DNA from 2 places in the Arthrobacter sp. FW306-1B-F12A genome. Region 1 is predicted to be linked to the other one. Evidence: predicted binding sites of a transcription regulator. Region 1 holds the regulator's gene; the other holds the start of a gene.
What was found. Region 1 encodes LexA, which represses DNA repair genes until DNA is damaged. Its sites were predicted from a motif close to TCGAACANNTGTTCGA; they were not measured.

Region 1 (3,405 bases):
ACCGGCGAGGGCGAACGCCTTGCTCATGGTCCGGGACACAATAAGGCGCTCCCGGCCGGGGAGGAGCGTCAACGCGCTTGGCGTGTTGTCGTGGGCGAACTCGTGGTAGGCCTCGTCCACGATCACCACGGTCCGGCTCGCCTCGCCGGCGTCGTACACGGCTTCGACAACGTCCAGGCCAAGTCCCGTGCCGGTGGGGTTGTTCGGGGAGCAAAGGAACACGACATTCGGCTTGAGTTCACGGACCTGCGCGGCCGCCGAGGCCGCATCGAGGCCATAGTCTTCGGCGCGAATACCAGCGATGTATGCAGTGTCGGTTCCGCTCGCGAGCAAAGGGTACATGGAGTACGTCGGCGGGAAACCGAGCGCGGACCTGCCCGGGCCGCCGAAGACCTGGAGGATCTGCTGGAGTACTTCATTGGAGCCGTTGGCTGCCCAGATGTTCTCGGCCGAAAGGTCGTGGCCAAGGTATTCCGCAAGGGCCTCGCGCAATTCGGTGAACTCGCGGTCCGGATAGCGGTTCAGTCCGGTGGCGGCTGCCGCGACCGCTTCGGTGATGGCCGCCTGAACGTCCGCTGGGACGCCATGCGTGTTTTCGTTGACGTTGAGCAAAATCGGAACATCAAGCTGCGGCGCGCCATAGGGGCTCAGGCCGCGAAGGTTGGTCCGGAGGGGAAGTCGGTCAAGTCGCTCAAGCTGGTCACTCACCATGACAGTTTAAGGTGCCGCGGCGGATGCCCTGAAACTGTGACGGCACGGAGACCGTCCAGGGGCCGGGCAACCCGGTCCAAGTTGCCGCTAAGTCGAAGGAATGAACAGCTGCTGGCCGGGCACGATGTGGCCGTCCTGGAGGTTGTTCAGCTGGATGATCTCCGCAACGACGTCGCGTGGATCCCGGGACGGTGCGGCGCTTCCCGCAATCCCCCACAAGGACTGGCCCACTTGTACCGTGACGCTCGTGCTGGAGGTGGGCTGCAGTTCAGCGGCGGAATCAGCAGCCTTGGCCGGCGAATTCAGGAATCCCGCCAAGCTAAGGAGCGCTGCAACCAGGAGCATGGCCGGGACGCCGAAGAAGACCATGCGGCCCCTGCGGGTCAGGCGGAGCCGGCCCGCCGGCGCACCGTGGCCGGGTGTGTGGGTGATGGTGTTTGCGGACATGAGCTGAGCCCTTCTGAACAATGCCGCGTTCCGGAATCTCTGGTTGCGGCTGCCAATTCTTGCCTTCATTCAGTGCTTGCAGGACGGTTGTTCGTTGTTGTCTTCGAACGATTCGGGCGAACACCCGGACCCCGCACCACTTTTATAGAACACATATTCGAACCTTGCTATGACATTTTTAGCACTTATCAACGAACGATGTCGAGACTCGCTAGAACAAATGTTTGATAAACGCCTGCGCCTGCCCTACGTTTGAGTGAAGGAACGAGCACTGAATCAGTGCAACAGGAGGGTCTGACATTTCAGGCCGACAGTCCCGGCAAGCCCCTCAGGGCCGCGCGGACGGAACGGAAGGGTGTTGGCGAACATGGCAGCGAAAGCCACTGGCAGCGGGTCGGCCTCAGCGCGGAGCCAGCAGCCGCAGAAGGCCCCCAAGAGCCTGACCGTCCGCCAGAAGAAAATCCTGGAGACCATCCAACGTTCAGTGAACGATCACGGGTATCCGCCGTCGATGCGCGAAATCGGAGACACGGTCGGCCTGGCCAGCTTGTCCAGCGTCACCCACCAGTTGTCGCAGCTCGAGAAGCTCGGTTATCTTCGCCGCGATCCCAAGCGTCCACGCGCCATGGAAGTCCTCATGCCGTTGACCCTGGACGGCGGCTCCGCCATCCCCGGCGTTGAAGCGCCGGCGAAACTCCGCAGCGCCGGCGGCCTGGCCGTCACGGAACTCGCGAGTGCCAGTGACACGGCCATGGTTCCCCTCGTCGGGCGCATTGCTGCCGGTGGGCCCATCCTGGCCGACCAGACCGTTGAGGACGTCCTGCCTCTGCCCCGGCAATTGGTAGGCCATGGCGAGCTCTTCATGCTCAAGGTCGCCGGTGATTCCATGATCGACGCCGCTATCTGCGATGGAGACTGGGTGGTAGTGCGGCGTCAAAACGACGCACTCAACGGCGACATCGTGGCCGCACTCCTGGACGACGAAGCCACCGTCAAGACCTTCCGGCAGCGCGACGGCCACACGTGGCTGCTCCCGCAGAACACGCAGTACGAACCCATCCTGGGCGACCATGCCACCATCATGGGCAAAGTCGTCTCGGTCCTGCGCTCACTCTAGGACGCGCTCGCTCTAAGGCACCCTCACCCAGGGGCCCCTGCCTTAGTCCGTGGCCGACTCGGCGTAAAGACGTTCGAGGGCACCGCGCACCACTGAACGGTCCGTGGTGGGCCAGAAGGGCGGCAACGCTGCCCTGAGGAAGTTGCCGTAGCGCTCCGTCGAAAGCCGTGAATCCAGTACTGCCACGACCCCCTTGTCCCCCGTTGAACGGATGAGGCGGCCGGCCCCTTGTGCCAGCCGAATGGCCGCGTGCGTTGCAGACACTGCCATGAAACCGTTGCCCCCGGCCTGGGCGACCGCGCGGGACCGTGCCGTCATCAGGGGATCGTCCGGGCGAGGGAACGGGATCCGGTCAATCACGACCAGCCGGCATGAACCGCCGGGAACGTCGACGCCCTGCCAGAGGGACATGGTGCCGAACAGGCAGGTGTCCTCCTCCTCGGCAAACTGCCTGACCAGCGCGGCCATGGTCGATTCTCCCTGGCACAGGATGTCCACATCCAGGCGCGACCGCATCGCTTCCGCGGCGTCCTCAGCCGCACGACGGGAAGAGAACAGGCACAAAGCTCCGCCGTGCGAGGCCTTGATGAGCTCTTCAAGTTCGTCCAACGCTTCGGGCGAGGTGCCGCGACCCGGCTTGGGCAGGTGCTTGGCGACGTACAGCATGCCCTGCTTCGGGTAGTCGAAGGGCGAGCCGACATCCACGCCCGTCCAGCTGGGGGCGCCCTGGCCAGTCAAGCCCAGCCCTCCGGCTGTGGCCTCGAATGCAGACCCGATAGCCAAAGTGGCAGAGGTCAACACCACGGTATGGCCCGCGAAGAGCCCTTCGCGGAGGCGTCCGGCGACGCTGAGCGGCGCGATGTTGATGAGCGCCGGCGAGTCCTCGTCGGGGGCCGTGTAGCCCTGCTGGGGATCGAAGCTGCTGTTCCGGGAGAGCCACACGACTTCCCTGTTTTCCCGGGCGGAGAGCAGCCGTTCGCACAACTCGAGGATCAGCATGAGCCGTGAGCGCGCGAGCTGACGTCCGCCGTCGACCGCGTTGGACGAATCCCCCTTCGAATCGGAAAGCGCCGCACGGCACGCTTCCCGGAGCTGGTCCACGCCATCAAGTTGTTCGTCATTGAGCCCGT
Region 2 (3,405 bases), on a different contig from region 1:
CAATAGTTGTTACATTGTGTCGCCCCGGAATGGCCGGGGCGCCTAGGATGTAAAAAACAACCGGTGCACCCGCAAGGTGAACCGGCCTCACGAGGGAGCAAGGCGATACAGATGGTTAAGCAGCCCGTATCCATAAACGGCGTTGTCCGCTGGAAGGATGTGGGCTTGGCCGAGAAGGCACCGAGCGAACAGAAGGAGCGCAAAATGGTTGTACTGCGTCACGAAATTGGTGATGTCCTGCGCGATGTCCGCCAGCGCCAGGGCCGTACGCTCCGCGAAGTCTCGCACAGCGCCCGCGTTTCCCTTGGCTACCTGAGCGAAGTTGAACGCGGCCAGAAGGAAGCATCCTCAGAGCTGCTGTCCTCGATCTGCTCGGCCCTGGACGTTCCGTTGTCCGGCATGCTCCGCGAGGTCAGTGACCGGGTTGCCGTCGCCGAAGGCGTCGCTGTTCCGGACACCGTCCCGCAGGAATTCGCCCAGCGCTATGGCCGCGATCTCGATCGCGAGCTCAGCGCCGAACTGAACGACGACTTCACCCAGGGCATGCTCTCCGGAGCCCGCTAGGCGGACCTGAAGTAAAGAAGGAGGGCCTCCAGCTGGAGGCCCTCCTTCTTGGGCTTTTGTGGCCTGGCGAGGTCAGTCCTTGCCGATACCTTCGCCATACGCGGCGTTGAGCCGTTCAATGTAGTCAGCAAGCGTCTGGATTTCTTCCAGCGGCCATTCACCCAGGCGTTCCCGGAACACCTGCCGGCGTGCGTCCTGGACCTGGTGCATCTTTTCTTCGCCCTTGGGGGTGAGCCGGATGGATTGTGCGCGGCCATCCTGAGGGTCGGCCTCTTTGTAGACCATGCCGATGCTTTCCAGGAACGCGATCTGGCGGCTCACCGATGGCTTCCCGACACCGATGCACGAGGCGAGCTCCGTGAGGCGGATTGGCCCCTCTTTCCGGATGATCGTCAGCAGTCCGTAGGCGGCTGGTTCCATGTCGGGATGGACCTGGCGGGACAACTGGTGGGACAGCGATCGTGCGCGTCGCCAGAACATGCTCAGCTGGTGTTCCACCTGCTGGAGGGCGGCGTCGACGTTGTCGCCAACCTCCACCATCTCTGGCGCGTCGTCGGGAGTGTTGCTCATGACAACCATTCTAGAGTCCGCTCCCATGAGAGACTCTATTGGTGCGGATCAGTGACTTCTGGCGGCTGATGGACGATGAATTCGGGGCTGGCTACTCCCGGGTCCTCAGCAGCTCCCTTGTATTGGCCGGCGTCGGCGGACGGACGGCAGACGACGCCTTGGCAGCGGGCTACAGCCCCCGCGACGTCTGGCTTGCCCTGTGCGACGTCCAGGACGTTCCGCCGGAGCGACGGCTCGGCAGGGATATCAAGCCCGCCGACAAGGGTTCCCGGACGTTCTGAGTTCCGGTTCCTGGACGGACACGCCCACAAATTTGTTCGAATATCTGTTCGGATGAGGCTATGCTCCTATCAGAGGAAAATTGGTCCTGACGGAGCGGTTTCCGTGTCATTCGAAGCCCGTAGTTGTCCACATAGACGAAGTCGTACACAAAATTGTCAGCGGCTCGTACTAGCGTCGGATGAGACAGGAAAGCGGCCGTTCAGGCCAGTCCACAGCGAGAAAGCATCAGAGGTGTGAACCATGGCGGCAAACCAGGATCGTGAGAAGGCGCTCGAGGCAGCGCTTGCCCAAATCGACAAGCAATTCGGCAAGGGCTCCATCATGCGCTTGGGTGACGATATCCGTGCGCCCATCGAAGTCATTCCCACTGGTTCCATCGCCTTGGACGTCGCCCTGGGAATTGGCGGCCTGCCGCGCGGCCGTATCGTGGAAATCTACGGCCCGGAATCCTCGGGTAAGACCACCGTCGCGCTTCACGCTGTGGCCAACGCCCAGCGCCAGGGCGGCATCGCAGCCTTCATCGACGCCGAGCACGCCCTCGATCCCGAGTACGCGGCGAAACTGGGCGTCGATACCGACGCGCTGCTGGTTTCGCAGCCGGATACCGGTGAGCAGGCCTTGGAGATCATGGACATGCTGATCGGCTCCGGCTCCTTGGATATCGTCGTGATCGACTCCGTCGCCGCATTGGTTCCCCGCGCTGAAATCGAAGGCGAAATGGGCGACTCCCACGTCGGCCTCCAGGCCCGCCTTATGAGCCAGGCCCTGCGTAAGATCACCGGCCGGCTGAGCCAGACCAAGACGACTGCCATCTTCATCAACCAGCTCCGCGAGAAGATCGGCGTTTTCTTCGGTTCCCCGGAGACCACCACCGGTGGCAAGGCCCTGAAGTTCTACGCGTCCATCCGCATCGACGTCCGCCGTATCCAGACGCTGAAGGAAGGCGCGGATTCGGTAGGTAACAGGACCAAGGCCAAGATCGTCAAGAACAAGATGGCTCCGCCCTTCAAGATCGCGGAGTTCGACATCATCTACGGCCAGGGTATTTCCCGCGAGGGCGGCATCATCGACATGGGCGTCGAGCACGGCATCATCAAGAAGTCCGGTTCATGGTTCACTTACGACGGTGACCAGCTGGGCCAGGGTATGGAGAATTCGCGCCGTTTCCTGCGGGACAACCCGGAGTTGGCTGCGGACCTCGAGCGGCTCATCAAGGAGAAGCTTGGCGTCGGAGTAGTCAAGCCTGCCGAAGCCGAAAAATCTCCGAAGCTGAAGGCCGTTGACGGCTAAGCGCCAGGGCCGCTCCCGTTCCTCAAGTTCTTCCCGGTCGTGGGGCCCGTCTGCGGATTCGTCCGTGGCGGCGGACCCTGAGGCCAATCCGGAATCGGTAGCCCGGTCCATTGTTTTGCGGCAACTGACCAACTCGCCCAAGAGCAGGCTTCAGCTTGCCCGCAAACTGGCCGAACGGAACGTGCCGGAGGAGGTGGCCGAAGCCGTTCTGGACCGCTTCGAGGAAGTCCGGCTCATTGATGACGCCGATTTCGCCGAAATGTGGGTCCGCAGCCGTTCCCAGTCGAGGAAACTCGCCCGGGGTGCCTTGAGGCGCGAATTGGCGGACAAAGGCATCGACACGGAAACCGCGGAGCAGGCGCTCGCGCAAGTGAGTGACGACGACGAGCGGAACGCGGCCAGGGATCTGGTCGCACGCCGCTTGAGGGCCGGGACGGACCTTTCCGACAGGGCCGAGCGGGACAAGCAAACCCGGCGGCTCGCGTCGATGCTTGCCCGCAAGGGTTACCAGCCATCCACGGCATTCCGGATTGTCGGCGAGGTCTTGGACGAAACCTTGGCGCAGGAGCCTGGCTCCTATGGCGCCGGAGAGTACGGCGGTCCTGAAGCACGCGGTCCTGAAGCAGAGGACATCGGCTAAACGGTGTCTCGGAGAAACTGAGAGCTGCCTGTGAGTATTGTCCCCGGCGGCGGGGTTGG

Region 2: the regulator LexA is predicted to act here: its motif matches at 1,452-1,467, upstream of recA (recombinase RecA).

What each region holds. Positions count from the first base shown of each region.
Region 1 is NZ_JBYSXD010000030.1:7,436-10,840, reverse strand. Features, by position in the region: gene AC3WJU_RS14655 (histidinol-phosphate transaminase) at 1-708, opposite strand, end outside; gene AC3WJU_RS14650 (LysM peptidoglycan-binding domain-containing protein) at 799-1,158, opposite strand; gene lexA (transcriptional repressor LexA) at 1,526-2,275, shown strand; gene AC3WJU_RS14640 (ATP-dependent DNA helicase) at 2,318-3,405, opposite strand, start outside.
Region 2 is NZ_JBYSXD010000050.1:30,729-34,133, forward strand. Features, by position in the region: gene AC3WJU_RS18880 (helix-turn-helix domain-containing protein) at 112-564, shown strand; gene AC3WJU_RS18885 (MarR family winged helix-turn-helix transcriptional regulator) at 637-1,134, opposite strand; gene AC3WJU_RS18890 (DUF3046 domain-containing protein) at 1,176-1,415, shown strand; gene recA (recombinase RecA) at 1,657-2,706, shown strand; gene AC3WJU_RS18900 (regulatory protein RecX) at 2,771-3,346, shown strand.